Regions from separate parts of the Paenibacillus sp. FSL L8-0708 genome, predicted to be linked through region 3. Evidence: a T-box and tRNA genes for the amino acid it is inferred to sense, from the RefSeq annotation. Region 3 holds a T-box; the other regions hold tRNA genes.

Region 1 (9,450 bases), 4.5 Mb from region 3:
ATACAATTGCGGAAAAGTATGTGTTTAGTTTTATTAAAATAAAGCTTGCAATGCATCTCCATACATGATATATTCTAAGTCCGGCCAAGAAGTACACATGCCGAGCTCGAAAAAGAAGTTGAAAAAAGAGCTTGACATTAAATAGCCGAACATGATATAGTATAAGAGTTGCTGCTGAGACATTAAACGGCGCCAACGAGAACTTGATCTTTGAAAACTGAACAACGAGTGAGTAGGAAATCACGCAAGTGAAATCCAAATTAGAGAATTAATTTTCTCGTCAGATGTTTCAAAATGAGCATATCGCTCTTTTCAATACTAATTGGAGAGTTTGATCCTGGCTCAGGACGAACGCTGGCGGCGTGCCTAATACATGCAAGTCGAGCGGAGTTATTTTGAAAGCTTGCTTTCAAAATAACTTAGCGGCGGACGGGTGAGTAACACGTAGGCAACCTGCCCTTCAGACTGGGATAACTACCGGAAACGGTAGCTAATACCGGATAATTTCTTTTTTCTCCTGAGAGAAGAATGAAAGACGGAGCAATCTGTCACTGAGGGATGGGCCTGCGGCGCATTAGCTAGTTGGTGGGGTAACGGCCCACCAAGGCGACGATGCGTAGCCGACCTGAGAGGGTGAACGGCCACACTGGGACTGAGACACGGCCCAGACTCCTACGGGAGGCAGCAGTAGGGAATCTTCCGCAATGGGCGAAAGCCTGACGGAGCAACGCCGCGTGAGTGATGAAGGTTTTCGGATCGTAAAGCTCTGTTGCCAGGGAAGAACGTCCGGTAGAGTAACTGCTACCGGAGTGACGGTACCTGAGAAGAAAGCCCCGGCTAACTACGTGCCAGCAGCCGCGGTAATACGTAGGGGGCAAGCGTTGTCCGGAATTATTGGGCGTAAAGCGCGCGCAGGCGGCTATTTAAGTCTGGTGTTTAAACCTTGGGCTCAACCTGAGGTCGCACTGGAAACTGGGTGGCTTGAGTACAGAAGAGGAAAGTGGAATTCCACGTGTAGCGGTGAAATGCGTAGATATGTGGAGGAACACCAGTGGCGAAGGCGACTTTCTGGGCTGTAACTGACGCTGAGGCGCGAAAGCGTGGGGAGCAAACAGGATTAGATACCCTGGTAGTCCACGCCGTAAACGATGAGTGCTAGGTGTTAGGGGTTTCGATACCCTTGGTGCCGAAGTTAACACAGTAAGCACTCCGCCTGGGGAGTACGGTCGCAAGACTGAAACTCAAAGGAATTGACGGGGACCCGCACAAGCAGTGGAGTATGTGGTTTAATTCGAAGCAACGCGAAGAACCTTACCAGGTCTTGACATCCCTCTGAATCTGCTAGAGATAGCGGCGGCCTTCGGGACAGAGGAGACAGGTGGTGCATGGTTGTCGTCAGCTCGTGTCGTGAGATGTTGGGTTAAGTCCCGCAACGAGCGCAACCCTTAACTTTAGTTGCCAGCAGGTTAAGCTGGGCACTCTAGAGTGACTGCCGGTGACAAACCGGAGGAAGGTGGGGATGACGTCAAATCATCATGCCCCTTATGACCTGGGCTACACACGTACTACAATGGCCGGTACAACGGGAAGCGAAGCCGCGAGGTGGAGCCAATCCCATCAAAGCCGGTCTCAGTTCGGATTGCAGGCTGCAACTCGCCTGCATGAAGTCGGAATTGCTAGTAATCGCGGATCAGCATGCCGCGGTGAATACGTTCCCGGGTCTTGTACACACCGCCCGTCACACCACGAGAGTTTACAACACCCGAAGTCGGTGGGGTAACCCGCAAGGGAGCCAGCCGCCGAAGGTGGGGTAGATGATTGGGGTGAAGTCGTAACAAGGTAGCCGTATCGGAAGGTGCGGCTGGATCACCTCCTTTCTATGGAGAATCGTTCTCTGCAATGAGAACATTCAAATCGGAAGCTCAGCTTCCAAAACTCAGGTTTAGGCCTGTTACTCACTCGTTGCTCAGTTTTGAGAGTTTAAGCTCTCAAGTAAGACTTGATCCTTGAAAACTGGATACCGAAACGAATTTGCGTTTTAGAACATCTTTTAGCAACTTGTGTAAACAAGTAAATGTTATTAGTGAGATGATTCCAAAGAGAATGTCATCGTATGATATTTTCCTGCGGAAAAATCAAGGTTAAGCTAATAAGAGCACACGGAGGATGCCTAGGCGCCAGGAGCCGACGAAGGACGTGGCGAACAACGAAACTGCCTCGGGGAGCTGTAAGCAAGCTTTGATCCGGGGGTGTCCGAATGGGGAAACCCAGCTGTGGTAATTCGCAGTTACTCATTTCTGAATACATAGGAAATGTAGAGGCAGACCAGGGGAACTGAAACATCTAAGTACCCTGAGGAAGAGAAAACAATAGTGATTCCGTCAGTAGCGGCGAGCGAACGCGGAACAGCCTAAACCTAAGAGCTTGCTCTTAGGGGTTGTGGGACGTCTCACATGGAGTTACAAAGGAATATGGTAGGCGAAGAGGTCTGGAAAGGCCCGCGATAGAGGTAAAAGCCCTGTAACCTAAACTGTGTTCTCTCCGAGACGGATCCCGAGTAGTGCGGGGCACGTGAAACCCCGTATGAATCCAGCAGGACCATCTGCTAAGGCTAAATACTACCTGGCGACCGATAGTGAAACAGTACCGTGAGGGAAAGGTGAAAAGCACCCCGGAAGGGGAGTGAAATAGAACCTGAAACCGTGTGCTTACAAAAAGTCAGAGCCCTATTAATGGGTGATGGCGTGCCTTTTGTAGAATGAACCGGCGAGTTACGTTTAACATGCAAGGTTAAGCCGAGAAGGTGGAGCCGCAGCGAAAGCGAGTCTGAATAGGGCGAATTAGTATGTGGACGTAGACCCGAAACCGTGTGATCTACCCCTGTCCAGGGTGAAGGTGCGGTAACACGCACTGGAGGCCCGAACCCACGTACGTTGAAAAGTGCGGGGATGAGGTGGGGGTAGCGGAGAAATTCCAATCGAACTCGGAGATAGCTGGTTCTCCCCGAAATAGCTTTAGGGCTAGCCTCGGTATAAGAGTAGTGGAGGTAGAGCACTGATTGGGTGCGGGGTCCGCAAGGATTACCAAGCTCAGTCAAACTCCGAATGCCATATACTTATTGCCGGGAGTCAGACAGTGAGTGCTAAGATCCATTGTCAAAAGGGAAACAGCCCAGACCATCAGCTAAGGTCCCCAAGTGTGTGTTAAGTGGGAAAGGATGTGGAGTTGCACAGACAACCAGGATGTTGGCTTAGAAGCAGCCACCATTGAAAGAGTGCGTAATAGCTCACTGGTCGAGTGACTCTGCGCCGAAAATGTAACGGGGCTAAACACACCACCGAAGCTATGGCTAGATACGTATGTATCTGGGGTAGGGGAGCGTTGTGTAGGGGTTGAAGGTGTACTGAAAAGAGCGCTGGACACTACACAAGTGAGAATGCCGGTATGAGTAACGAAAAGATCAGTGAGAATCTGATCCGCCGAAAGCCCAAGGTTTCCTGAGGAAGGCTCGTCCGCTCAGGGTAAGTCGGGACCTAAGGCGAGGCCGAAAGGCGTAGTCGAAGGACAACAGTTTGAAATTACTGTACCACCGTAATCCGCTATGAGCGATGGGGTGACGCAGGAGGGTAGTGACGCGGACTGATGGATGTCCGTCTAAGCAGTGAGGCTGATGTGTAGGCAAATCCGCACATCGATAAGGCTGGGCTGTGATGGGGAGCGAAAATTATAGTAGCGAAGGTCATGATCTCACACTGCCAAGAAAAGCCTCTAGCCAGGAGAAGGTGCCCGTACCGCAAACCGACACAGGTAGGCGAGAAGAGAATTCTAAGGCGCGCGGAAGAACTCTCGTTAAGGAACTCGGCAAAATGACCCCGTAACTTCGGGAGAAGGGGTGCCCCGGTAGTGTGAATAGCACGAGGGGGCCGCAGTGAAAAGGCCCAAGCGACTGTTTAGCAAAAACACAGGTCTGTGCGAAGCCGCAAGGCGAAGTATACGGGCTGACGCCTGCCCGGTGCTGGAAGGTTAAGGGGAGTGGTTAGGGGTAACCCGAAGCTATGAACCGAAGCCCCAGTAAACGGCGGCCGTAACTATAACGGTCCTAAGGTAGCGAAATTCCTTGTCAGGTAAATTCTGACCCGCACGAATGGCGTAACGACTTGGGCGCTGTCTCAACGAGAGATCCGGTGAAATTTTAATACCTGTGAAGATGCAGGTTACCCGCGACAAGACGGAAAGACCCCATGGAGCTTTACTGCAGCTTGATATTGAATTTGGGTACGATCTGTACAGGATAGGTGGGAGCCGTAGAAATCGGAGCGCAAGCTTCGGTGGAGGCGCCGTTGGGATACCACCCTGATCGTATCTAGGTTCTAACCTAGTGCCCTAATCGGGTACGGGGACCGTGTCAGGCGGGCAGTTTGACTGGGGCGGTCGCCTCCTAAAGAGTAACGGAGGCGTTCCAAGGTTCCCTCAGAATGGTTGGAAATCATTCGCAGAGTGCAAAGGCATAAGGGAGCTTGACTGCGAGACCTACAAGTCGAGCAGGGACGAAAGTCGGACTTAGTGATCCGGTGGTACCGCATGGAAGGGCCATCGCTCAACGGATAAAAGCTACCCTGGGGATAACAGGCTTATCTCCCCCAAGAGTCCACATCGACGGGGAGGTTTGGCACCTCGATGTCGGCTCATCGCATCCTGGGGCTGAAGTAGGTCCCAAGGGTTGGGCTGTTCGCCCATTAAAGCGGTACGCGAGCTGGGTTCAGAACGTCGTGAGACAGTTCGGTCCCTATCTGTCGTGGGCGCAGGAAATTTGAGAGGAGCTGTCCTTAGTACGAGAGGACCGGGATGGACGTACCGCTGGTGCACCAGTTGTTCCGCCAGGAGCATGGCTGGGTAGCTACGTACGGACGGGATAAGCGCTGAAAGCATCTAAGCGTGAAGCCCCCCTCAAGATGAGATTTCCCAATTAGTAAGACCCCTTGAAGACGACGAGGTAGATAGGTTGGAGGTGGAAGTGCAGCAATGCATGGAGCTGACCAATACTAATCGGTCGAGGGCTTATCCTATATGTAGAATGCAGATTCGTTTCGGATTCAGTTTTCAGGCATCAAGCCTGAGCATTTACGCTGTAAATGCCCGTTTGGTGGCGATAGCGGAGGGGTTCCACACGTACCCATCCCGAACACGACCGTTAAGCCCTCCAGCGCCGATGGTACTTGGACCGAAGGGTCCTGGGAGAGTAGGACGCCGCCAAGCGGACAACCACATTACCCGTGGTATTTTTTTTGCCCTTAATATTAATATGTCTTAGAAGGGCCTTTAGCTCAGCTGGTTAGAGCGCACCCCTGATAAGGGTGAGGTCGGTGGTTCGAGTCCACTAAGGCCCACCATATTCCCTGATAGCTCAGTTGGTAGAGCACTCGACTGTTAATCGAGTTGTCACAGGTTCGAGTCCTGTTCGGGGAGCCATTTATGGAGAGGTGTCCGAGTTTGGCCGAAGGAGCACGATTGGAAATCGTGTAGGCGCCACAAGCGTCTCGAGGGTTCGAATCCCTCTCTCTCCGCCATAAAAATTATTAGCATGGCCCGTTGGTCAAGGGGTTAAGACACCTCCCTTTCACGGAGGTAACATGGGTTCGAATCCCATACGGGTCATATCATGGAGGCTTAGCTCAGCTGGGAGAGCATCTGCCTTACAAGCAGAGGGTCGGGGGTTCGATCCCCTCAGCCTCCACCATATTATTTTCACTGACGCGGGGTGGAGCAGCCCGGTAGCTCGTCGGGCTCATAACCCGAAGGTCGCAGGTTCAAGTCCTGCCCCCGCAACCAATTTACTCTTATACATTATGTTTAGGGATAAGCTGGTATGGTGAAAATGAATAGTATATACTAATTAATGACGCGGGGTGGAGCAGCCCGGTAGCTCGTCGGGCTCATAACCCGAAGGCCGCAGGTTCAAATCCTGCCCCCGCAACCAATTTACACTTATGCATTATGTCTATGGAACCGTGGTGTAGTTGGCCTAACATGCCTGCCTGTCACGCAGGAGATCGCGGGTTCGAATCCCGTCGGTTCCGCCATTTAGTTAATTATTATTGGGGATTAGCCAAGCGGTAAGGCAACGGACTTTGACTCCGTCATGCATAGGTTCAAATCCTATATCCCCAGCCATTTATGAGAGCCATTAGCTCAGTTGGTAGAGCACCTGACTTTTAATCAGGGTGTCGAAGGTTCGAGTCCTTCATGGCTCACCATTTTGTTTAAAGTGTGCGCGTGTGGCGGAATTGGCAGACGCACCAGACTTAGGATCTGGCGTTTCACGACGTGGGGGTTCGAGTCCCTTCACGCGCACCATGTTTTTGCGGACGTGGCTCAGCGGTAGAGCATCGCCTTGCCAAGGCGAGGGTCGCGGGTTCGATTCCCGTCGTCCGCTCCATATAGATTTTGCGCCCTTAGCTCAGCTGGATAGAGCGTTTGACTACGAATCAAAAGGCCGGGAGTTCGAATCTCTCAGGGCGCGCCATTTTTATTACTAAGCAGTTATAGTATTGTTAACGGGATGTAGCTCAGCTTGGTAGAGCACCTGGTTTGGGACCAGGGGGTCGCATGTTCAAATCGTGTCATCCCGATTTTATACCTTTGCGGGTGTAGTTCAATGGTAGAACTTCAGCCTTCCAAGCTGATAGCGTGGGTTCGATTCCCATCACCCGCTTATAAAGAGAAACACCTGCCGGTATTAGGCGGGTGTTTTTTTGTATAGTTAAGCACGTATGGATACAATAGGAACTAGAGATTTTATTTGAGGAGGGGCCAATGTTTGAATTTGAAGCAAGGTTAGTCAGACCAGATATGAATGGGAGTTGGACATATCTTACGGTTCCTTTTGACGCTGAACAAATATATGAAACTAAATCAAGGATACAAGTTAAAGGAAGCCTGAATGACATTCCCTATAGAGGAACACTCATGCCGCATGGTAATGGGAAACATTTTATGGTCGTGAAAAAAGAACTGCGAGACTTAGCCCATGCTCAACCTGGAGATATAGTTCGGGTGACAATGGAACAAGATCATCAATTGCGGGAGATAGAAGCTCCAGAAGATTTTCTGGACGCACTAAGCAGCAATGAGCAGGCAGAGGTATATTATAACAGCTTGGCTTATTCCTATCGGAAGGAATATGTGAGCTGGATCGAAGGGGCGAAAAGACCGGAAACCAGAGCAGCAAGGATCCAGAAGTCAGTTAATAAGCTGGAAGAAGGTTTGAGGCTTAAATAATAGAACAGCGTCCTCCTCCTTAATATCTGGAAAGGGACGCTGCTGTAGCGGGTATATAAGGGATCGTCCTTATATAAGAACGCCTACTTCACCATTATTCACGAACTTAATGCTTTCGATCTTCACCTCTAGTTGACCTGAAGGAATCGCTAGCTGACAAGTACTGCCGAGCTCAGCCAGCAGCAGCTGCATGCCTATAGGTGACAACATAGAAATCTTGTTATCGTTAGGTTCTGCTTGGTTAGGAAATACGATGGTATAGATATCTGTAGTATTATCGTCCAAGTAACGAAGCTGCAGCTGACTTCCGATAAAGACCTGTGAATTTAAATCTTCACCATTGAACTCAGTTAGTAATTGTTCCAGCTCGGAGCAATAACGGGATAACAGCGTTTCAGCGTTGCTTCTATCCTTGCTCCGTACCGGAAAGTACTGATTTAGAAATGCGATTTTTTCCTCATCAAAATAGATAAGCTGCTGAAGCAGCTGTGTCCGTGAGCCTTCATAGATAAGACTATGGTTCATAGTAGATTTCACCCCCTCTAAGTAGCACATTCCTTGTAAACCTGTTATGGTGTGTTGCCATCTTAAAATCCCTCCTATACAAATAGAGGTCCCCCAATGGAGACCTTCTGATCAGTATACCAGCTTCTATTTGTAAATCCAATCCATTTTAAAAGGGGAATTAAAACCTTCTAAATATTGTAATGAAAACCTTTGACTATTACATACTTGGGTGCTATGATAGGCTGATGCATAGGCATTTCGTAGAAAACTGCGAAATGCCTATACTGTATTTTGAAGATATTTTTACATTAATTGTTACCTGGGGAGTGATACGCCATGTACATTTCGTTGAGTTCACATATAGATTCCAGAACTATAAAATAACTACTTAATTTATTAAAGGAGGAGATCAGGATGATTCAAGTTAAAGAGTTTGTAGATGCTGATAATTCTTATGCAGAGAATAAAGCTAATGAGTTCCTGGCAGGACTACGGGAGGAACAGATTGTGAATATCTGTTACGGTTCGGTAGTTAAATCATCACGTGATGGGGCAGAGCACCAAAGAACCACTATACTGGTCGTGTATAAGACAAATGAAAGGCAATAACTGGAACACGTTTTTTTCATGTCTATCCATTGTCTCCACGCTGGGCGTTGTGATTGTCATCATTTATTATGTTTTCAGCTAATTAGCAAAAAGAGGACCTTTCCCATCTACGGGCAAAGGTCCTCTTTAGTTTATAAGTGCATTTACAATCTTACATTCCGTCTGGTACAGATAAACCCAAACCGGATGCGATACGCTGTCCCAAGTCTGGATCAGCTTTAAAGAAATGCTCAATCTGGAGACGTTTGATATCGTTACTTTCAACAGGAGTCATAGCGCCAACGATATTTTGAACTAGACGGGTACGTTCTTCTTCAGACATTAGACGGTACAAGTCACCTGGTTGTGTATAGTGATCGTCACTATTGTAGGAGACACTATCCGCATAACCAGAGACTTCGAACGGCGATGTTTTATGCTGCGGTGATTCTTTAGGTCCTCCTAAGCTGTTAGGCTCGTAATAGGCACCGGAACCGCCATTGTTGCCCAAGGCCATACCACCATCACGTTGATAGTTCTTCACTTCTACTTTTGGACGGTTGATAGGTAAACTGTTATGGTTGGGACCAACCCGGTGACGGTGTGCATCACCATAAGCGAACAGACGGCCTTGTAGCAATTTATCAGGCGAAGCTTCAATACCAGGAACGAAAGAGCCGGGGGAGAATGTAACTTGTTCTACTTCAGCAAAGTAGTTCTCCGGATTGCGATCCAATACCATACGTCCAACCTCGATTAACGGATAATCTTTTTGCGACCAGACCTTTGTTACATCAAATGGATCAAAACGGTAAGTCTTCGCATCCTCGATTGGCATAATTTGCACGTAGAGCTTCCAAGCAGGGAAATCTCCTTTATCAATAGCATTAAACAAGTCCTCTGTATGATAATCCGGGTTTTCCCCAGCGATTTTGGCAGCAAGGTCTGCATCTAGATTTTTAATGCCTTGTTCTGTTTTGAAATGGTATTTCACCCAGACTGCATTGCCCTCGGCATTTACCCACTTGAAGGTATGGCTACCGAACCCATGCATATGTCTCAGCGTAGCTGGAATTC
Region 2 (9,450 bases), 1.2 Mb from region 3:
AAGCACCGCCTAAACCGGCAAAAAATCCGCTAAGCAGCAAAGCCATATACTGTATTTTTACAACACTTACACCCACGGATTGAGCCGCATGTGGATTTTCACCCACTGAACGAATGCGCAGTCCAAGCGGTGTACGGTTTAATAGATAGTAGACAACAAACACAGCCAATATAGAAACATACGTCAGAATGTGATGCCCCGATAAAATAGGTCCAAGCACCGGGATATCCTTCAACAAAGGAATCTGGACACTAGGCAGAACTTTACTCGCCAGCGAAGTGGAAGAACCCTTGTCGCCACTAAGCAGATAGAGGATAAACACAGTGCCTCCCGAAGCGAACATATTAATGGCCACACCCCCGAGAATGATATGTGTTTTGAATTTCAGGGTGAAAAAAGCTAATATTCCAGCGATCAATGTTCCAGACAGCACCGCCCCAAGCAGACCTACCCATGCGCTATGTGTATAGCTGCTTATGATGACACCCGCTAAAGCGGCAACAAGCATGATGCCCTCCATCCCAATGTTAATGATCCCTGCACGGTTGGAGATGAGTGCGCCGAGCGCGGCAAACAGAATCGGAGTCGTCACGCGAAGGACAGAGAACGCAAAGTCAGTTGTAAAAATCACATCAAACAAACTATTCACGCTTCCTTCGCCTCCTTCAAGAGCATCCGATTTTTCCAGAATTTCAGAAATTGCTCAGCCGAAATCAGAAGAATGATAATTGCCTGTATGATTGAGATCATCTCTGAAGGTACATCAGACAGACGCGCCATCATGTCAGCCCCAATTCGAATGTACGCTAGGAATAATGCAGAGCCGATTACGGACAGCGGATTATTTTTGGCTAACATCGCTACAAGGGCACCATCCAAACCATAACCAGGCAGTGACGTCCATTGGAAACGGTTATACATCCCCAGCACTTCTACGGAGCCCCCCATACCTGCCATAAAACCTGCAATCAAGTGAACGAGAATAATAACCTTGGCTGTCTTCATACCGGAATAACGGGCAAAGTCCCGGTTGATGCCTGTCATGCGCAGCTCATATCCCCATTTCGTTTTGTATAGGAATAGATGAGCTGCAATAATAAGCACTATAACGATAATAAGACCGGTATGAATACGGGTGCCCGAGACCATTTTACTCAGCAGTGCCGTTTTCTCGAATTTGTAGGATACATTGGCAAAAGCTTTAGCATCACGCAGATGATAGTTCAGTAGGTATAGCCCTACTCCGAACAAAATATTATTGAACATTAAGGATGTAACCAACTCATTAGCATTCCATTTTGCCTTCAGAATACCAGGTATTGCCGAGAGCAATGCTCCTACAATTGAACCTGCAGCAATAGCTACCATCGGATGCAGCCAGCCGTCCAACGTTAAATGAATAGCCAATACGGAAGTTACAACACCGGAGAAATAGAAAATCCCTTCAGCTCCCAGGTTGAACATATTGGCTCGAAACAACAAGGATACTGCCAACCCAGTGAACATGAGCGGAATCGCCATCTCAATCACATTACCAATATGACCTTTACTGGATAACGGCTCTAATAGGAATATACCAATCGTCTTCACAGGCTGATTACTGACCAAGGAGATGATCAGAAAGGCAATAGCGAGTGCAATAACGATTACCGCCGATGTCCGAATGTACTCAAAATATTTAACTTTAAACATGATTTACGGCCCTCCCGATGTGCTCCTCGTCCTGTCGATGAATCCCCAGCATATAAAGACCTAATTCTTCCTCACTAACCTTAGATGGCTCCTCAAAAAAGGCAACAATCTTACCCTCGTACATTACTAACAGACTATCGCTGATCTCCAAGATCTCATTCAAATCTGCCGACACTAGCAAAATCGCGCAATCGTCTGAACGTAATTCCAACAACTTTTGATGTATGAACTGGGCTGCGCCTATATCCACACCCCGTGTCGGCTGTTCTGCAATAAGCAGCTGCGGTTCAGTCGAACACTCTCTAGCTACGACCACCTTCTGCATATTACCGCCTGACAACATTCCTATGGGCTGAGAAGGTCCTGAACAGCGGACTTTAAATTCCTCTACAAGGGATACTGCTAGCTTGGCAATTCGTGAGCCATTCAAAAAAAGACCTTTATTCATTGCTTTTGTACGATACTGAGTAGATAGCAGATTATCAGCTATGCTTGCTTCACTAGCGATCCCTTGCCGCATCCGATCCTCCGGTATATAGGAAACGCCTAGCTTACGAATATCCAAAATATCCGATTCACGGATATCCTTTCCCTTCACTAGTACAGAACCCTGACTTGAGACACCTCTCAAGCTACCTGTAAGAGCTTCAATGAGCTGTGTCTGCCCGTTGCCTTCTACACCAGCAATCCCAACGATCTGCCCACCACGTACCGCAAAATTGATATCCGACAATAATGCTTTGCCATCTGCATCATTCACACCGAGTCCCTGCACCGTTAGTACTGGCTCACTAACAGCCAGAATCTCTTTGTCATATTTCAGCACGACATCTCTGCCGACCATTAACCGCGAGATTTCCTGTTCTGTCACATCCTGTGTTTGAAAAACACCTTCACTACGGCCGCTGCGCATAATCGTAATTCTGTCGCAAATCGCTTTGACTTCCTTTAATTTGTGCGAAATAAAAACTATCGTATGGCCCTGTTCCCTTAATTGCTTAAGCTCGCGGAACAATTCCTCTGTTTCCTGTGGAGTCAACACCGCAGTTGGCTCATCAAGCACCAGAATTTTAGCACCACGCAGCAGCGCCTTAAGAATCTCAACCTTTTGCTTCATCCCAACTGTAAGATCCTCTACTTTTGCCTTTGGATCCACGGCCAGATTGTATTTCCTTGCGGTCTCTTCCGTCATGCGCACAGCCTCGGCATAATTAATGCCAACTCCTCTGCGCGGCTCCATACCCAGCACCATATTCTCTGCCACCGTAAAAGAAGGTACCAACATGAAATGCTGGTGGACCATGCCGATGCCTCTATCAATGGCGTCCTGAGCGGATTGCAGCTTTACTTTTTCACCCTTGATATAGATCTCGCCTTCACTTGGCTCTTCCATGCCGAACATAATCTTCATTAAAGTCGATTTACCTGCACCGTTCTCACCTGCAATCGCATGTATTTCTCCCTCACGTAAAGAAAAATGCACGTCTTTATTTGCAACGACGCCATTGGGATATACCTTGGTAATTCCCCGCATTTCCAGCAGAGCTGTGTACATAGGTCTCAACGCCTTTCAACTTGGAGGTCTGCAAAAATATACAGCTGGAATTCCCCTGACTAGAAGAATCTCCAACTGTAGGTTTATCTCTATAGAGCTGATCTTAAGATATAAAGCTTAAGGCTTAACTGCGTTACGAATAGTTTCTACCTCTGCGGTTTCCATCCCCATCGCATTATCCACTTTAATTTCTTTATTGATCAGCTTTTGCTTCACTTCTTCAACCTTGGCCTGAAGATCAGCCGGGAATACATTTTTATAAATATCATTCTCAGCAATACCTACACCATCATCTACAAAGCTCAATACATCACGTTTGCCCATTTCTAGCGTACCCTCTTGCAATCTCTTCACTGCACCTAGAATAGCCGTATCAATCTTTTTAATAGATGAAGTAACGATTAGATTTGCTTTTTCACTATCCGTATCGTTAATCAACATTGCCTGATCGGAGTCTACACCGATTGCATATTTTTTCTTCTCTTTAGCTGCGTCAAAGATCCCAAGACCTGTACCCCCAGCCACGTTAAAAATAACATCTACACCGGAGTTATATTGAATTAGAGACAGCTCCTTACCTTTTGCCGGGTTAACAAAATCACCAGCGTACGACACAGCCACTTTTACATCAGGATCAACGTACTGGGCACCTTGAATGTAACCGACCAAGAAAGCATTAATCCCCGGAATATCCATACCGCCCACAAACCCAATCACATTCTCAGGGGTAGCATTCGGCATATCCGATTGTGTAGCTAATGCTGCTACTGCACCTGCCAAGAAAGATACTTCATTTGTCGCATAAGACATGTTGTACATGTTATCTGGTGCTTCATCGATGTCGGTATCATAATTAATGAATTTTTTGTCTGGATACAATTCTGCCGTTGCATTAAACATCTCTGTAATTTCAGAACCGCCAGAAATAATTACATCCCAATCCTCGGAAGCGATATCGTTAAATGTAGGCTCCCATTTCGTTTTATCAACGCCCATTTCAACAACCTTTGTTTCTGCACCAAGTTCATCCTTAACCTTTTGCAAGCCGTTATTAGCGGAATCAAAAAATGATTTATCCCCAAGTGTCCCCGGAATCAGCAATACAACCTTGAGTTTATCCCCTGCACCTGTTTCTCCACCCTCAGCAGCGTTTGATCCAGTATTCGCAGAAGAACCGTTATTGGACGTGTTATTCCCACATGCTGTGACCAGAACCATCACCATTAATAACAACAAAGAAAGAACTTTTTTATTCATTACTCTATTCCACCCCTAATTTTAGTTGGTTAGTAATCCGCAGAATCCCATCTTCACCCATTGTATAATTCACGGTTCAAATGGAAATTCTCTTTTTTCCAAATAAAGTATCATTAAAAGTAATAAATTTAACGTTTAGGCTCAAAAATAGCAATAAAAATACCATTATTATTAATAATCCGCTTTATTTCCGAACGAGATGGCCAGTCAGGTTGCGAACTTTCGGATTTATTGATACGATCATAACAAATATTATTAAAAATAATTATATGATTTCGGTCATTGTTTTGTACGATTCGGCTAAAACATAAGTATTGGAGGATCATCATGGATCGTGTTCTATATATTGTAAGTGCCACACATGAGCTAAATACTTATATCCCTCCACACCAGCATGAATGCTACGAACTAGTCTATTATTTACAGGGGGTAGGGACAACCAATGTTGGCCCACGAAGTTACCATTTTCGCTCCTCTTCTTTCGCGCTTGTGCCACCCAATCATAAACATGACGAGCACCACCGTGAGGATGCAAATGTATTATTTGTAGGCTTCCACTCAGAACACCCTAATATGAGTAATCTGCTCGGCGTATATGAAGATGATAAAGATCAGACCGTTCTTCAAATCCTGCTGCGAATGAAAGCAGAGTTTACACGCAAGCAAGACGGATTCTCTGAGCTTCTAAACCTACAAATGAGCGAGATTACCGTCCATCTTATGAGGCTTCTTAGTGCCTCTGGATATCAATCCCCAACAGAAGATCGAGTACAATATGTCCTTAATTATATGAATGAGCATTATCGCCATAAATTGTCCGTCGAAACACTATCAGAAATGTCCGGATATAGTTACGATCGTTTTCGCCATCTATTTAAAGAACGTTTCGGGTCTTCACCCCTGCGGTATTTGCTGTTAAAACGCCTGGATTATGCAAAGTCTCTATTACGTCATACTCAGATGCAAATCTCTGAAGTATCTGCTGCTGCAGGTTTTGTGAACGATGCCCAATTCTGCAATATGTTCAAACGAGAAATAGGTCATACCCCGCGAGCATTCCGCATTAATAATCAATCAGGTTAATCACTAATCAGATTAAAAAAAGCCGTTGAAATAGAGAAACTCTCTATTCAACGGCTTACTGCTGTAAACCCAAGGACATAAAGAAAAAAGGTTTGTAAGATTGCTTATAAAAGCATTCTTACAAACCTTTTTAAGATACCGGCGAGAGGACTCGAACCTCCACGGTTTCCCACTCGATTTTGAGTCGAGCGCGTCTGCCATTCCGCCACGCCGGCACATATGAACTAAATGGAGGCGCCACCCAGATTTGAACTGGGGATAAAGCTTTTGCAGAGCTTTGCCTTACCACTTGGCTATGGCGCCATGAAAACTTGGAGCGGACGACGGGAATCGAACCCGCGACCCTCGCCTTGGCAAGGCGATGCTCTACCGCTGAGCCACGTCCGCATAAAATGGCTGGGGATATAGGATTCGAACCTATGAGTGACGGAGTCAAAGTCCGTTGCCTTACCGCTTGGCTAATCCCCAATAACATTTTAAAGTAAAATGGGGCGACTGATGGGTCTCGAACCCACGAATGCCGGAACCACAATCCGGTGCGTTAACCCCTTCGCCACAGTCGCCATATTAAGTTGATATTGTTGCCATTATTCATTTTAAAGTAAATGGGGCGGCCGATGGGTCTCGAACCCACGAATGCCGGAACCACAATCCGGTGCGTTAACCCCTTCGCCACGGCCGCCATATTAAACTTTAGAAAGAACTTGGCAGGGGCAGCAGGAATTGAACCCACACCAACGGTTTTGGAGACCGTTGTTCTACCTTTAAACTATGCCCCTAAAAACTGGTGGAGGATGATGGATTCGAACCACCGAACACTCACGTGAGCAGATTTACAGTCTGATGCGTTTGGCCACTTCGCTAATCCTCCAAGGATGGTGCCGGCGAGAGGACTTGAACCCCCAACCTACTGATTACAAGTCAGTTGCTCTACCAATTGAGCTACACCGGCATGGCACTCATTCTTTTGTGATGATAAATGGTGGCTCGGGACGGAATCGAACCGCCGACACGAGGATTTTCAGTCCTCTGCTCTACCGACTGAGCTACCGAGCCATGATGAAAATGGCGGAACCGACGGGATTCGAACCCGCGATCTCCTGCGTGACAGGCAGGCATGTTAGGCCAACTACACCACGGTTCCAAAAGATATAATTGCTTAAGTTAATTGGTTGCGGGGGCAGGATTTGAACCTGCGGCCTTCGGGTTATGAGCCCGACGAGCTACCGGGCTGCTCCACCCCGCGTCAGTAAGAAAGTGTTATGGTGGAGGCTGAGGGGATCGAACCCCCGACCCTCTGCTTGTAAGGCAGATGCTCTCCCAGCTGAGCTAAGCCTCCATAAACAACAATTGTTATTGTACCAAAGTCCACTAGGATAAATCAAGTGAAAATTTGGTGACCCGTATGGGATTCGAACCCATGTTACCTCCGTGAAAGGGAGGTGTCTTAACCCCTTGACCAACGGGCCATACTAATTAAAAATTTGTGGCGGAGAGAGAGGGATTCGAACCCTCGAGACGCTTGTGGCGCCTACACGATTTCCAATCGTGCTCCTTCGGCCAAACTCGGACACCTCTCCATATGGCTCCCCGAACAGGACTCGAACCTGTGACAACTCGATTAACAGTCGAGTGCTCTACCAACTGAGCTATCAGGGAATATTCATACCAGGCTTGATGCCTGAAAACTGAATCCGAAACGAATCTGCATTCTACATATAGGATAAGCCCTCGACCGATTAGTATTGGTCAGCTCCATGCATTGCTGCACTTCCACCTCCAACCTATCTACCTCGTCGTCTTCAAGGGGTCTTACTAATTGGGAAATCTCATCTTGAGGGGGGCTTCACGCTTAGATGCTTTCAGCGCTTATCCCGTCCGTACGTAGCTACCCAGCCATGCTCCTGGCGGAACAACTGGTGCACCAGCGGTACGTCCATCCCGGTCCTCTCGTACTAAGGACAGCTCCTCTCAAATTTCCTGCGCCCACGACAGATAGGGACCGAACTGTCTCACGACGTTCTGAACCCAGCTCGCGTACCGCTTTAATGGGCGAACAGCCCAACCCTTGGGACCTACTTCAGCCCCAGGATGCGATGAGCCGACATCGAGGTGCCAAACCTCCCCGTCGATGTGGACTCTTGGGGGAGATAAGCCTGTTATCCCCAGGGTAGCTTTTATCCGTTGAGCGATGGCCCTTCCATGCGGTACCACCGGATCACTAAGTCCGACTTTCGTCCCTGCTCGACTTGTAGGTCTCGCAGTCAAGCTCCCTTATGCCTTTGCACTCTGCGAATGATTTCCAACCATTCTGAGGGAACCTTGGAACGCCTCCGTTACTCTTTAGGAGGCGACCGCCCCAGTCAAACTGCCCGCCTGACACGGTCCCCGTACCCGGTAAGGGCACTAGGTTAGAACCTAGATACGATCAGGGTGGTATCCCAACGGCGCCTCCACCGAAGCTTGCGCTCCGATTTCTACGGCTCCCACCTATCCTGTACAGATCGTACCCAAATTCAATATCAAGCTGCAGTAAAGCTCCATGGGGTCTTTCCGTCTTGTCGCGGGTAACCTGCATCTTCACAGGTATTAAAATTTCACCGGATCTCTCGTTGAGACAGCGCCCAAGTCGTTACGCCATTCGTGCGGGTCAGAATTTACCTGACAAGGAATTTCGCTACCTTAGGACCGTTATAGTTACGGCCGCCGTTTACTGGGGCTTCGGTTCATAGCTTCGGGTTACCCCTAACCACTCCCCTTAACCTTCCAGCACCGGGCAGGCGTCAGCCCGTATACTTCGCCTTGCGGCTTCGCACAGACCTGTGTTTTTGCTAAACAGTCGCTTGGGCCTTTTCACTGCGGCCCCCTCGTGCTATTCACACTACCGGGGCACCCCTTCTCCCGAAGTTACGGGGTCATTTTGCCGAGTTCCTTAACGAGAGTTCTTCCGCGCGCCTTAGAATTCTCTTCTCGCCTACCTGTGTCGGTTTGCGGTACGGGCACCTTCTCCTGGCTAGAGGCTTTTCTTGGCAGTGTGAGATCATGACCTTCGCTACTACAATTTTCGCTCCCCATCACAGCCCAGCCTTAACGATGTGCGGATTTGCCTACACATCAGCCTCACTGCTTAGACGGACATCCATCAGTCCGCGTCACTACCCTCCTGCGTCACCCCATCGCTCATAGCGGATTACGGTGGTACAGTAATTTCAAACTGTTGTCCTTCGACTACGCCTTTCGGCCTCGCCTTAGGTCCCGACTTACCCTGAGCGGACGAGCCTTCCTCAGGAAACCTTGGGCTTTCGGCGGATCAGATTCTCACTGATCTTTTCGTTACTCATACCGGCATTCTCACTTGTGTAGTGTCCAGCGCTCTTTTCAGTACACCTTCAACCCCTACACAACGCTCCCCTACCCCAGATACATACGTATCTAGCCATAGCTTCGGTGGTGTGTTTAGCCCCGTTACATTTTCGGCGCAGAGTCACTCGACCAGTGAGCTATTACGCACTCTTTCAATGGTGGCTGCTTCTAAGCCAACATCCTGGTTGTCTGTGCAACTCCACATCCTTTCCCACTTAACACACACTTGGGGACCTTAGCTGATGGTCTGGGCTGTTTCCCTTTTGACAATGGATCTTAGCACTCACTGTCTGACTCCCGGCAATAAGTATATGGCATTCGGAGTTTGACTGAGCTTGGTAATCCTTGCGGACCCCGCACCCAATCAGTGCTCTACCTCCACTACTCTTATACCGAGGCTAGCCCTAAAGCTATTTCGGGGAGAACCAGCTATCTCCGAGTTCGATTGGAATTTCTCCGCTACCCCCACCTCATCCCCGCACTTTTCAACGTACGTGGGT
Region 3 (9,450 bases):
AACAAGGTCGAAATACTCCTAGTAAAAACCCTGTCTACTGACTAACTTCCACACGCAAGTTATGTATGCACTGAGAACAGAGGCAAACCTCTGCTCAGAGTTTAATTATGACTTAAGAGAGCGTGTGCTGCAGGTTCTCTTCTGTGCAATTCTGGAGATCATGTGAGTGGCGGGAGTAAAAGTTGATTTTACCATTTGTCTGCACGGGCTCATGACCTAAATAATTTTTAATCATGTCGATATCATGCGACACCATCAGGAAGGTCATATGATGATGAGCATGCATATGCGTGATTAATTCAAAGAATCCCGCTTGCGATTCGGCATCAATACCCACCGTAGGTTCGTCCAAAATCAGCAGGTCAGGATGGTTAATCAGCGCCCGAGCCAGAAAAACACGCTGCTGCTGACCGCCTGACAACTGGCCTACTCTTTTCTCCGCAATATCTTGTATCCGCATGACTTCAAGCGCATCCTCACATTGACGATGCTGAGCCTTGGATACTCTGCGGATCAGATTCTTGTTATTGTATAGACCTGACAGAACTACTTCACGCACCGTTGCTGGAAACAAAGGGTTGAAGGCATTCTTTTGCGGAACATACCCGATCCGTTCCCAGTCTTTAAACTTGCGGACAGGCGTTCCGAATAATTTAATTTCACCACTGCTCGCTGGAAGCAAGCCGACGATCATTTTCATCAATGTTGTTTTACCAGCACCATTAGAACCAATGATACCAAGGAAATCTCGTTCTCTTACACTATAGTTAAGATTCGATATCACCTTCTGTTCCCCATATGAAAAAGAAAGATCCTGTATATCGATGATATGCTGATGGCAGTCCAAGGATACCGATTGCATGCTTAAGTACCGCCTTTCCCTTATACTTTCCTTATTATTGTAAGGCCATAATCAGATTTTGCAAATTTTTCTCCATCAGAGTGAAGTAATTATCGCCGTTCTTCTCTTGCTCCGCAGTAAGTCCCTCTACCGGATTAAGCACCATAGTGGAAACGCCCGCTTCGGCGGCCAGAGTCTTAGCCAGTTTATCGGAGACAAGCTCTTCAAAAAAGATATACTTAATCCCTTCATCTTTTACCATTTTCGCAAGCTTCACTAAATCCTGTCCGCGCGGCTCAGCGTCTGGCGAAAGTCCCATAATCGCATGCTGATCCAATCCATAGTCACGGGCAAGGTAAGAAAAAGCCTGATGCGATACTACGATCTTATGGTTGGGCAGCTTAGCAAGCTCCTCTTTGAATTTACTGTCTAACGCCTGCAAACGTTCCGCAAGCTTATTGTAACGCTCTTCATAACCTTCTTTATGCTCAGGATCCACGGACTGAAGGCTTTCTTTAATATTCTGAGCCATGACAATGGCTGATTTTGGACTTACCCAAGTATGCGGGTCTGTATGCAGGCTGTCTCCTGAGGCATTACTGTTATGATCCGTGTCCTCATTTTGATGAGACTCTTCCTCACTTGCCCCATGATCATGCCCGTCATCTTCATCGGTCATGATATAATCAATACCTTGACTTACTTCAACCGCCTTAACTTTACTGCTGCTATCAAGGCCTTTTAAAAAGTTAGGAACCCAGCCTTCTAAGCCTGCACCGTTATATAGAAATAGCTGTGCCTTAGAAGTGTTGATAATGTCTTGACTGCGCGGTGTCCAATCATGTGGCTCCACACCCACTGGAAGCAGGTTAATAGCATTGATATCTTCCCCGCCAATCTCCTTAGCAAACTCGTAAATAGGATAAAAGGTTGTAACTACATTTACTTTCCCTTCAACTATACTTCCACTGCTCTTAGGTCCGCATGCACTTAGTGTAAATACCAGTACCAGTGCAAGGACGAGCAAACTTATACGTGATTTCATTGCCGCCATTATATTGATCTACCCCTCAAATCGTAAATTTTACTATTAGTAGTATAATAGTAATCGTTACGATAAGTCAACAAAGAAACCTCACTCAGAAGAAAGACGGTATCGTCCTTTATAAAAAAGGAATGCTCCCACAACCAACCCGGCTGAAGGAGCATTCCTTTGTTCAAGCAACCTCATTAAAAAATTTCTACAACAATATTGTCTTATTTCACTACTGCTCCGTTTGGCATGCTGTCCGGCACGGTAGCGATCGTTAGCTGGTCACCTTTAGAAGCCGCCAAAATCATCCCTTGGGACAACTCCCCACGCAGCTTCACCGGTTTAAGGTTTACGATACAAATCACTTTACGTCCCACCAGCTCTTCCGGTGTATAGAATTTCGCGATACCAGAAACCACTTGACGTTGTTCATAACCCAGATCCAGTTGCAGCTTCAGCAGCTTGTCAGCTTTTTTCACTGGCTCTGCAGCAATAACCTGAGCTACCCGCAGCTCTGCTTTAGCGAAATCGTCAATGCCGATTTCCTCTTTATGCTCTTCCACTGGCTCGGAGTCCGCAGCAGCAGGAGCAGCCGCTTCCGCCACTTCAGCCGCAGCTTTACCAGCGCCCATAGCCTCGGCAATATAAGCTACCTCTTGCTCCACATCCAGACGTGGGAAGATTGGATTGCCTTTCACCAGCTTTGTTCCTGCCGGAATCAGGCCAAAGGTCTTACCGCTATCCCAAGTCGTTAACTCACCAGGCTCAATACCCAGCTGTTCCCAGATTTTCGCTGGTGTTTGTGTCAAGAACGGCTGCAGCAGGATTGAAGCGGTACGCAGACCTTCCACCAGATGTCTCATCACAGAAGCCAGCTCGGCGGTTCTATTTTCATCTTTGGCAAGCACCCAAGGTTGTGTCTCATCGATATATTTGTTGGTGCGGCTAATGAATATTCCGATAGCTGTCAGCGCCACGGAGAACTCCATTTTTTCCATAGTTTCTTCTACTTTGGCATAAGTATTCTCAGCCGCAGCTTGAAGCTCACCATCAAATGCTGTTACATTTCCTTCATATGCCGGAATCTCGCCTGCAAAATACTTTTCAACCATAGCCCCTGTACGGTTCAACAGGTTACCAAGGTCGTTGGCAAGATCATAGTTAACCCGGTCTACAAAGCTTTCCGGTGTGAACGTGCCATCCGAACCAAACGGTACTTCGCGCAGCAGGTAATAACGTAATGCATCCAAGCCATAACGATCAATCAGTGTCACAGGATCAACTACGTTACCTTTAGATTTCGACATTTTTCCATCTTTCATGAGCAACCAGCCATGGGCAAATACCTTTTTCGGAAGGGGTTCACCAAGCGCCATCAGAATGATCGGCCAGTAAATCGTATGGAAACGAACGATTTCTTTACCAACGATGTGTACATCCGCAGGCCAGAACTTGTCATACAAGGTGCGATCCTCGGAACCATAACCCAGCGCAGTAATATAGTTAGTCAAAGCATCAATCCACACGTACACGACATGCTTCTCGTCGCCCTTAACTTTTACGCCCCAATCAAAGGTTGTGCGGGAAACTGCAAGGTCTTCCAGTCCGGGTTTGATGAAATTGTTAATCATTTCGTTCTTACGGGATTCCGGCAAAATAAACTCTGGATTCTCCTCGTAAAATTGCAGCAAACGATCCGCATATTTACTCATCCGGAAGAAATAACTTGCTTCCTTCACCAGCTCAACCGGGTGGCCGCTATCTGGGCTTTTTGCACCAGTAATCACACCGTTGTCATCACGCACTATATCAACTAATTGCGTTTCTGTGTAAAAGGTTTCATCTGGGATACTATACCAGCCTTCATATTCACCTTTATAGATGTCTCCTTGCTGCAGCAACCGATCAAAAATATCCTGTACCACTTTTTTATGACGCTCTTCCGTAGTACGGATGAAGTCATCGTTCGAAATGTCCAGCTTACGCCATAGCTCCTTAATACCAACAACAATGTCGTCTACGAACTGCTGAGGGGTCTTTCCTGCTTCCTCTGCCTTCCGCTCGATCTTTTGTCCATGTTCGTCTGTACCGGTTAGATAACGCACTTCGTAGCCGCGCAGACGTTTGTAACGGGCCATTGCGTCTCCTGCCACGGTTGAATAAGCATGTCCGATATGTAGCTTGTCACTTGGATAATAAATTGGTGTCGTTAGGTAAAACGTTTTTTTCTCACTCATTCAGTAATCATCCTTTCTTATTAAAAAACAAAAAACTCCCGCCCCCATAATGGGGCGAGAGTATAACTCACGCGATACCACCCAAATTTCCTGTCTCTTCACAGAGCGCAGGCTTCGCCAGTTCCCTCGCGGGAACTGTCCATTAACGCTGGATCACGCTGTTATCTTACGTGAACCACAATTGCAGTTCCCGCTCGAACACAGTTCCTCCCGGACCATATTCAATCTAACGCTCCATACCGGATTTCAGCATATTCCGGCTCTCTGTAATGGACGTAACGATTTACTTATCCGTTCTTCGGAATTCATACTATTACTTGTGAATATACCCAATGGTAAGGCCCCATGTCAAGTCGCAGGGGCAGAATCCTTCTCAGCAGATTCATCTTGTAGAGGCGGCACAGGATCAAGTCCTCCAGGATGAAAGGGATGACATCTGGCAATCCGTTTAGCTGCAAGCCATGAGCCTTTCAATGGACCATGGACTTCAATGGCTTCCAGGGCATAGGCAGAGCAGGTTGGATAGAAGCGGCAGGTTGCAGGTTTAATAGGGGAAATGTACCTGCGATACACCCGAATAGGCGCCTGAATCGTTCTGCGTAGGGTCACCATTTCTAAAGTCCCTTTTGTTTATCTGATGCTGCAACTAATTCTTCTTCCCGGTTCTCTTCACATTCTTTGCAATAACCGAACACCTCAAATTTATGCTTGACTACCCGGAATTGATCGGGTGTATCCGTTAAATTCATCGGGCAGAAATTAATCGGGTAGGTCTTTTGGCATTGAAGGCAGATCATATGATGGTGATGATCCTGATGATTGCAGCTTCCCTTGAACTTCACTCCGTCTTCAAAGACAATCTGTTCAAGCACACCAAGCTCTTCCATTACACGAAGATTGCGGTACACCGTATCAAAGCTAAGTCCGCTATACTTACGGCCCATATGCTCATATACATCCTTCGCTGACAAATATCCCTTATTCTCGCCGAATAACTGGGCAAGCGTTTTGCGTTGGTCGGTGATTCGCAGTCCTTGCCCCGACATGACTTCTAATATTTGTTCTGTCGACAGCATACGCTCATCTCCCATAAGATCAGTTCATTTATATTTCACTCTCTTAATAATGCCCCAAAATAAATGCCCCGTCAATGAAGCACCATGAAGCACCCCTACGCACCTCTGAATTATTATGTTTACACAAAAGCCCGGCTGCGTATTCCTTGACGGAATATTCAGCCGGGCTTTTAATGTAGATAATTCCCCAATAGAGCTTATAGGGATATTCCTATTCTGTTATTTCTTTGCTGGAAGTGGAGTGATGAGGAAATTGACCGGCAAGTTACTGCCTGAAGCTGCTGTGAATAAAATCTCCACAGAACCTCCATACTCACCACTACGATAAACCACACTGTTCATATCAGCATTCGAGAGACTTCCCACGCTTGGCATATGCACGATTTGGTTATTAACCATAACCGGCCCCATATAGTTACCGCCACGTGGATTAAACGTAATCAATGAGTTTGGTGCAACATTTTCGAATCTGATCTTGTATAATACCCCGAAATTACCGGCATTGGATGCTTCCGTACCTGCCATTGGGTCTACGCCAGCCAGGTTCTTATCACTGTAATTATCGCCTAGCAGAAGTTTTGCAGGAGCTTTCCCTACCTCATCGCTAACCGTGATAATACGAGTAGAATCTTCGTAAGTTCCCCGATTATGCACTCCGTCTCGATCCAGAATTGGAAGTGTTGGAAGTGTAGTCAGTGGATCTTTTTTCGCATCAATCAACATGACGTTATAATCGATTGGATAATCACTAAATAAGTCCGCTTGAAGTGAAACAATTTCACTTGGTTTCATCGCAATTTTGTTAAGATCGGTCAGAATTGAGACGCTTTCCCCTGGTTGCAGAACAATCGTTTTATAATGTTCATTTGTAAGCATTGACTTCCAGTAACGTTCTACAGACATTTTACCGGTTGCTTCTGGGAATGTGTTTGGCCCTGCAAATCCAACATACTCTGTTGTAAGCGTCGTTGGGTACAGATTGTTATTCGTAGCAATTACATAAACCTTCGCATTAATGTTCAGGTTGTTCTTATGGTGGACTAAGAATCGTGTTTTACCTAATGAAGTCTCACGATAAGTAACACCTTCTGTATACACCGTTTCTGGACTGTTGCTGCGAATTAGTTTATAAGGCTCGGAAGAAAGATTATAAGCTACTTGCTGCCAAGTCGGAACCATTGATCCATCGATGCTAAACACACTGCCCGGAGATGCAAATAATCTGTTGAAATCTTCTTTACTGTACAAGATTTCATCCGAAATATTAACGGTTTTCTCAAAGGTGCTGATCGCGCCGTGTGAATCTTTTACTTGGACCGCAATTGTCGCTGGTCCCGGAGTAAAGAAAGCCTCTGCCTTGTTCGTCCAAGTTACGGTAATTTCATCACCATCAGGATCGTTACTTAGATCGGTATAAGTAATCATTTCACCCATCTTATATGAATCCTTGTCTGTAGTGAAATTAGCAACAGGAGGTGTATTAGGTTTAAGCACTGTGATGGTCATGGAGTAAGGATCACTCCACTGTTGATTCGCATCCATTACGGAATAGGTTACTACATAATATCCTGGTTGATCATAGATATCCTGCTTGTTACCTCCCCAGCTTTCATTCACAATAGCTATACCATTTGGTGAAGAACTGGAGGTTACGAAATTCACAGGTTCGCCGGCGTAAATTTCAGTTGGCACTGTGAAAGAAGCTTTAGGTTTGTTGTTTAATGTAAGGATTACTCGCTTTTGTACATTATCAACAGTATAAGGAATGCCCAGTGCCCCAGTTATGGATGTCAATGGAACCATGAAAGTACCCTTGTATTGGTAAGATGGACCTTTCATTGTCTTCTTTACACCATTAACTGTATAGACCTTGCTGTCGGTCTTAAAGCGCATAACGTCGCTTCCCTTGGTAACAATGGTTTCTTTCGTTTTATAATCATAAACGTATTTCACGCCTACACGTTCTACCATAGCCCGGATCGAAACGTAGGATACGCCGTTTTTCACTGCCATAGGCTGATTAGCCAAATATTCCTGGCCGTTCTGATACATTTTGTTGCTGTTCATCATAAGGATAAGCTGATTGCTAACCGCAGCACGAGCACCATCTGTTGTTGTAGTAGTATCTGTAGTAACACCAGGTGTTGCAGTTGGAAGCGGAGTTGCTGTAGGTGCAATTGTTGCTGTAGGTGCAATTGTTGCTGTAGGTTCAACTGTCTCTGCAGGAATTGGAGTTGGTGTCGGTGACACTACTCCTCCTGGTGTCTCCGTCTGCAATGGCGGCAATGGATCAGTAGATTCTGGCATTACCTCCGGCGCAGCTGAAACAACTGTTCCTACTACAGTAGTATTACTTGGGGTATTATTGACAGCTTCAGCAAAAGCCGGTACTGCCGCGGCGGCCTGAGATACGGCCAAAACAGCAACTAACGTTAACTTTTTCAAATCCATGATATAACTCCTCTGCTCCTATTTGTAAATATAAGTAGGTCTCTGTCTTTTTCATACTCCTCTTATATTCCCCGCAAAATGCTGCCACCCACGGTAGGGCGGCAAAAAGCTTTTGCCACGATCGTCATAACAAACATAGTATTAGACGCATACCACCATAAAAAGTTTCATTATTAAGTAAAGAAAGATTAACGCTGTATTAAATAACGTTGGACAACCACGCTGTTTCCCCTGAAAAAAATGAGATTTTTTCTATAAATATGTTTATTTTTCGTCTGCCTATATTCGCTTTCATTTGCTTTTGTTACAATGTATGGAAGAATATCTTTTACATGCGAGGGATAACATGTCCAAAAAAATCTCCATCCTCGTTCAATTAATCATGGGCTTCTCTCTAATCATCTTCACCATCGTAGGATTTACCATTTTTTTGTCCTACCGTTCTTCCTCTCAAGCTGTTCTAAACCGCTCCAACCAATATATCCTGGAATCCGTAAAGCAACTTCAAGGTAAAATGGACGCAATTCTTCAGGATAACGATAAGCTTTCTTCTACGATCATGTTCAGTCCCTTGATTCAAGAAACCTTGGGAGACTTAGCGTTGTCACGTTCACCTCGTACAGACGCCATGGAAATCACTCGGTACATAGATCAACAGACACGTTCCATAAACTCTGACATCCAGTTCAAGCTGCTCGGGCTGTCCGATGATCAGGTGTATACCAACAGCAGTTCCTTAAAGGTCATCTGGGACAGCGAAAAGGAAATCCGCGATGCCTATTGGTTTCCGGCTATAGCACAGAATAAAGGCCGAATGGTCTGGTTCGGTGTAGATGTATGGCAGAACGGTAATATTCCTGTGGTGATGGGAGCCAGACAAATTAATGATTGGAATGATCTAAACCGGTTAGGAACCCTGTTTCTTGTTCTCCCTGTCGAGGTCATCCATAACGCTGTCAGCCAATTTCACCTTGGAAAAAATGAGAAAATCCAAGTTGTTGATTCATTTAATACCATTGTCTATTCCACAGATCCAAAAGAAATTGGACTCTATATGAACGACGGGCTTCTAAAACAATTCAGCAATCATAAAGCCAGAATCATTCCACAAAAAATAAACTCACGCAATCTGTTCGTATCCTATGCCTATTCCGACTATAGCGAGTGGAGCGTTTTTGCTTACATTGATTCTAAAGACGCTGTTAAAGATTTAAATACGATTCGCCGGAATATTATTTTAATTGGCCTGCTGGGGATGGGTGCTGCCCTACTATTTACTTTCTTTTTTTCTTGGACCCTATCCAAGCCACTTCGTAATCTGGCAACCAAGCTGAGCAATGTCGAACGGGGAACTACTTTACCTTTTGTAAAAACAACCATGAACAAAGAAATGGCTATCCTATATTCAAGCTATAATTCGATGCTCCAAAACCTGGATCATACTATCGCTGACCTATCCAGCAAACAAATCAGTGAAAAGCAAGCTCAGATCGTAGCACTCAAAGCACAATTCCGCCCGCATTTCCTTTATAACACTTTGAATACAATCTATTGGTCGCTCGCCAACAAACGCATGCAGGATGAGTCCCAAATGGTACTCGCTCTAAGTGACCTGCTTCGCTATAGTATTGACCGCGGATCCGAATTCGTTACAGTTGAGGAGGATTTAAAGCAATTAGAACGATTCATTTTTCTCCAGAAGCTGCGCTACGAGGACAAATTGCAGATTGATCTTTTTGTAAATCCTGAGGTTATGAATGGCCAGCTTATGAAATTAACCCTTCAGCCACTTGTCGAAAATGCCATTACTCA

The links. The T-box of region 3 lies ahead of metG (methionine--tRNA ligase). A T-box ahead of a tRNA ligase gene usually reads a tRNA of that ligase, here a tRNA-Met.
Region 1: it encodes a tRNA-Met, which carries the amino acid that the T-box ahead of metG (methionine--tRNA ligase) is inferred to sense. The anticodon was not compared.
Region 2: it encodes a tRNA-Met, which carries the amino acid that the T-box ahead of metG (methionine--tRNA ligase) is inferred to sense. The anticodon was not compared.

The regions. Positions count from the first base shown of each region.
Region 1 covers NZ_JBBPBC010000001.1:1,016,349-1,025,798, forward strand. The annotation lists rRNA gene NYE58_RS04530 (16S ribosomal RNA) at 320-1,877, shown strand; rRNA gene NYE58_RS04535 (23S ribosomal RNA) at 2,140-5,066, shown strand; rRNA gene rrf (5S ribosomal RNA) at 5,140-5,256, shown strand; tRNA gene NYE58_RS04545 (tRNA-Ile) at 5,314-5,390, shown strand; tRNA gene NYE58_RS04550 (tRNA-Asn) at 5,394-5,469, shown strand; tRNA gene NYE58_RS04555 (tRNA-Ser) at 5,475-5,567, shown strand; tRNA gene NYE58_RS04560 (tRNA-Glu) at 5,584-5,655, shown strand; tRNA gene NYE58_RS04565 (tRNA-Val) at 5,662-5,737, shown strand; tRNA gene NYE58_RS04570 (tRNA-Met) at 5,753-5,829, shown strand; tRNA gene NYE58_RS04575 (tRNA-Met) at 5,901-5,977, shown strand; tRNA gene NYE58_RS04580 (tRNA-Asp) at 6,003-6,080, shown strand; tRNA gene NYE58_RS04585 (tRNA-Gln) at 6,097-6,171, shown strand; tRNA gene NYE58_RS04590 (tRNA-Lys) at 6,179-6,254, shown strand; tRNA gene NYE58_RS04595 (tRNA-Leu) at 6,270-6,354, shown strand; tRNA gene NYE58_RS04600 (tRNA-Gly) at 6,362-6,436, shown strand; tRNA gene NYE58_RS04605 (tRNA-Arg) at 6,447-6,523, shown strand; tRNA gene NYE58_RS04610 (tRNA-Pro) at 6,556-6,629, shown strand; tRNA gene NYE58_RS04615 (tRNA-Gly) at 6,642-6,712, shown strand; gene NYE58_RS04620 (YdeI/OmpD-associated family protein) at 6,814-7,278, shown strand; gene NYE58_RS04625 (GreA/GreB family elongation factor) at 7,348-7,803, opposite strand; gene NYE58_RS04630 (sporulation protein Cse60) at 8,200-8,394, shown strand; gene katA (catalase KatA) at 8,546-9,450, opposite strand, start outside.
Region 2 covers NZ_JBBPBC010000001.1:6,642,351-6,651,800, forward strand. The annotation lists gene NYE58_RS31065 (ABC transporter permease) at 1-649, opposite strand, end outside; gene NYE58_RS31070 (ABC transporter permease) at 646-1,692, opposite strand; gene NYE58_RS31075 (ABC transporter ATP-binding protein) at 1,685-3,247, opposite strand; gene NYE58_RS31080 (BMP family ABC transporter substrate-binding protein) at 3,365-4,504, opposite strand; gene NYE58_RS31085 (AraC family transcriptional regulator) at 4,832-5,587, shown strand; tRNA gene NYE58_RS31090 (tRNA-Leu) at 5,724-5,802, opposite strand; tRNA gene NYE58_RS31095 (tRNA-Cys) at 5,817-5,890, opposite strand; tRNA gene NYE58_RS31100 (tRNA-Gly) at 5,900-5,974, opposite strand; tRNA gene NYE58_RS31105 (tRNA-Gln) at 5,981-6,055, opposite strand; tRNA gene NYE58_RS31110 (tRNA-His) at 6,075-6,150, opposite strand; tRNA gene NYE58_RS31115 (tRNA-His) at 6,194-6,269, opposite strand; tRNA gene NYE58_RS31120 (tRNA-Trp) at 6,293-6,366, opposite strand; tRNA gene NYE58_RS31125 (tRNA-Tyr) at 6,373-6,458, opposite strand; tRNA gene NYE58_RS31130 (tRNA-Thr) at 6,464-6,539, opposite strand; tRNA gene NYE58_RS31135 (tRNA-Phe) at 6,568-6,643, opposite strand; tRNA gene NYE58_RS31140 (tRNA-Asp) at 6,654-6,731, opposite strand; tRNA gene NYE58_RS31145 (tRNA-Met) at 6,757-6,833, opposite strand; tRNA gene NYE58_RS31150 (tRNA-Val) at 6,851-6,926, opposite strand; tRNA gene NYE58_RS31155 (tRNA-Glu) at 6,982-7,056, opposite strand; tRNA gene NYE58_RS31160 (tRNA-Ser) at 7,075-7,167, opposite strand; tRNA gene NYE58_RS31165 (tRNA-Asn) at 7,171-7,246, opposite strand; rRNA gene NYE58_RS31170 (23S ribosomal RNA) at 7,307-9,450, opposite strand, start outside.
Region 3 covers NZ_JBBPBC010000001.1:5,468,043-5,477,492, forward strand. The annotation lists gene NYE58_RS26125 (metal ABC transporter ATP-binding protein) at 113-862, opposite strand; gene NYE58_RS26130 (metal ABC transporter solute-binding protein, Zn/Mn family) at 897-1,886, opposite strand; gene metG (methionine--tRNA ligase) at 2,099-4,111, opposite strand; T-box leader at 4,159-4,419, opposite strand; gene yidD (membrane protein insertion efficiency factor YidD) at 4,460-4,723, opposite strand; gene NYE58_RS26145 (Fur family transcriptional regulator) at 4,726-5,187, opposite strand; gene NYE58_RS26150 (stalk domain-containing protein) at 5,407-7,638, opposite strand; gene NYE58_RS26155 (sensor histidine kinase) at 7,985-9,450, shown strand, end outside.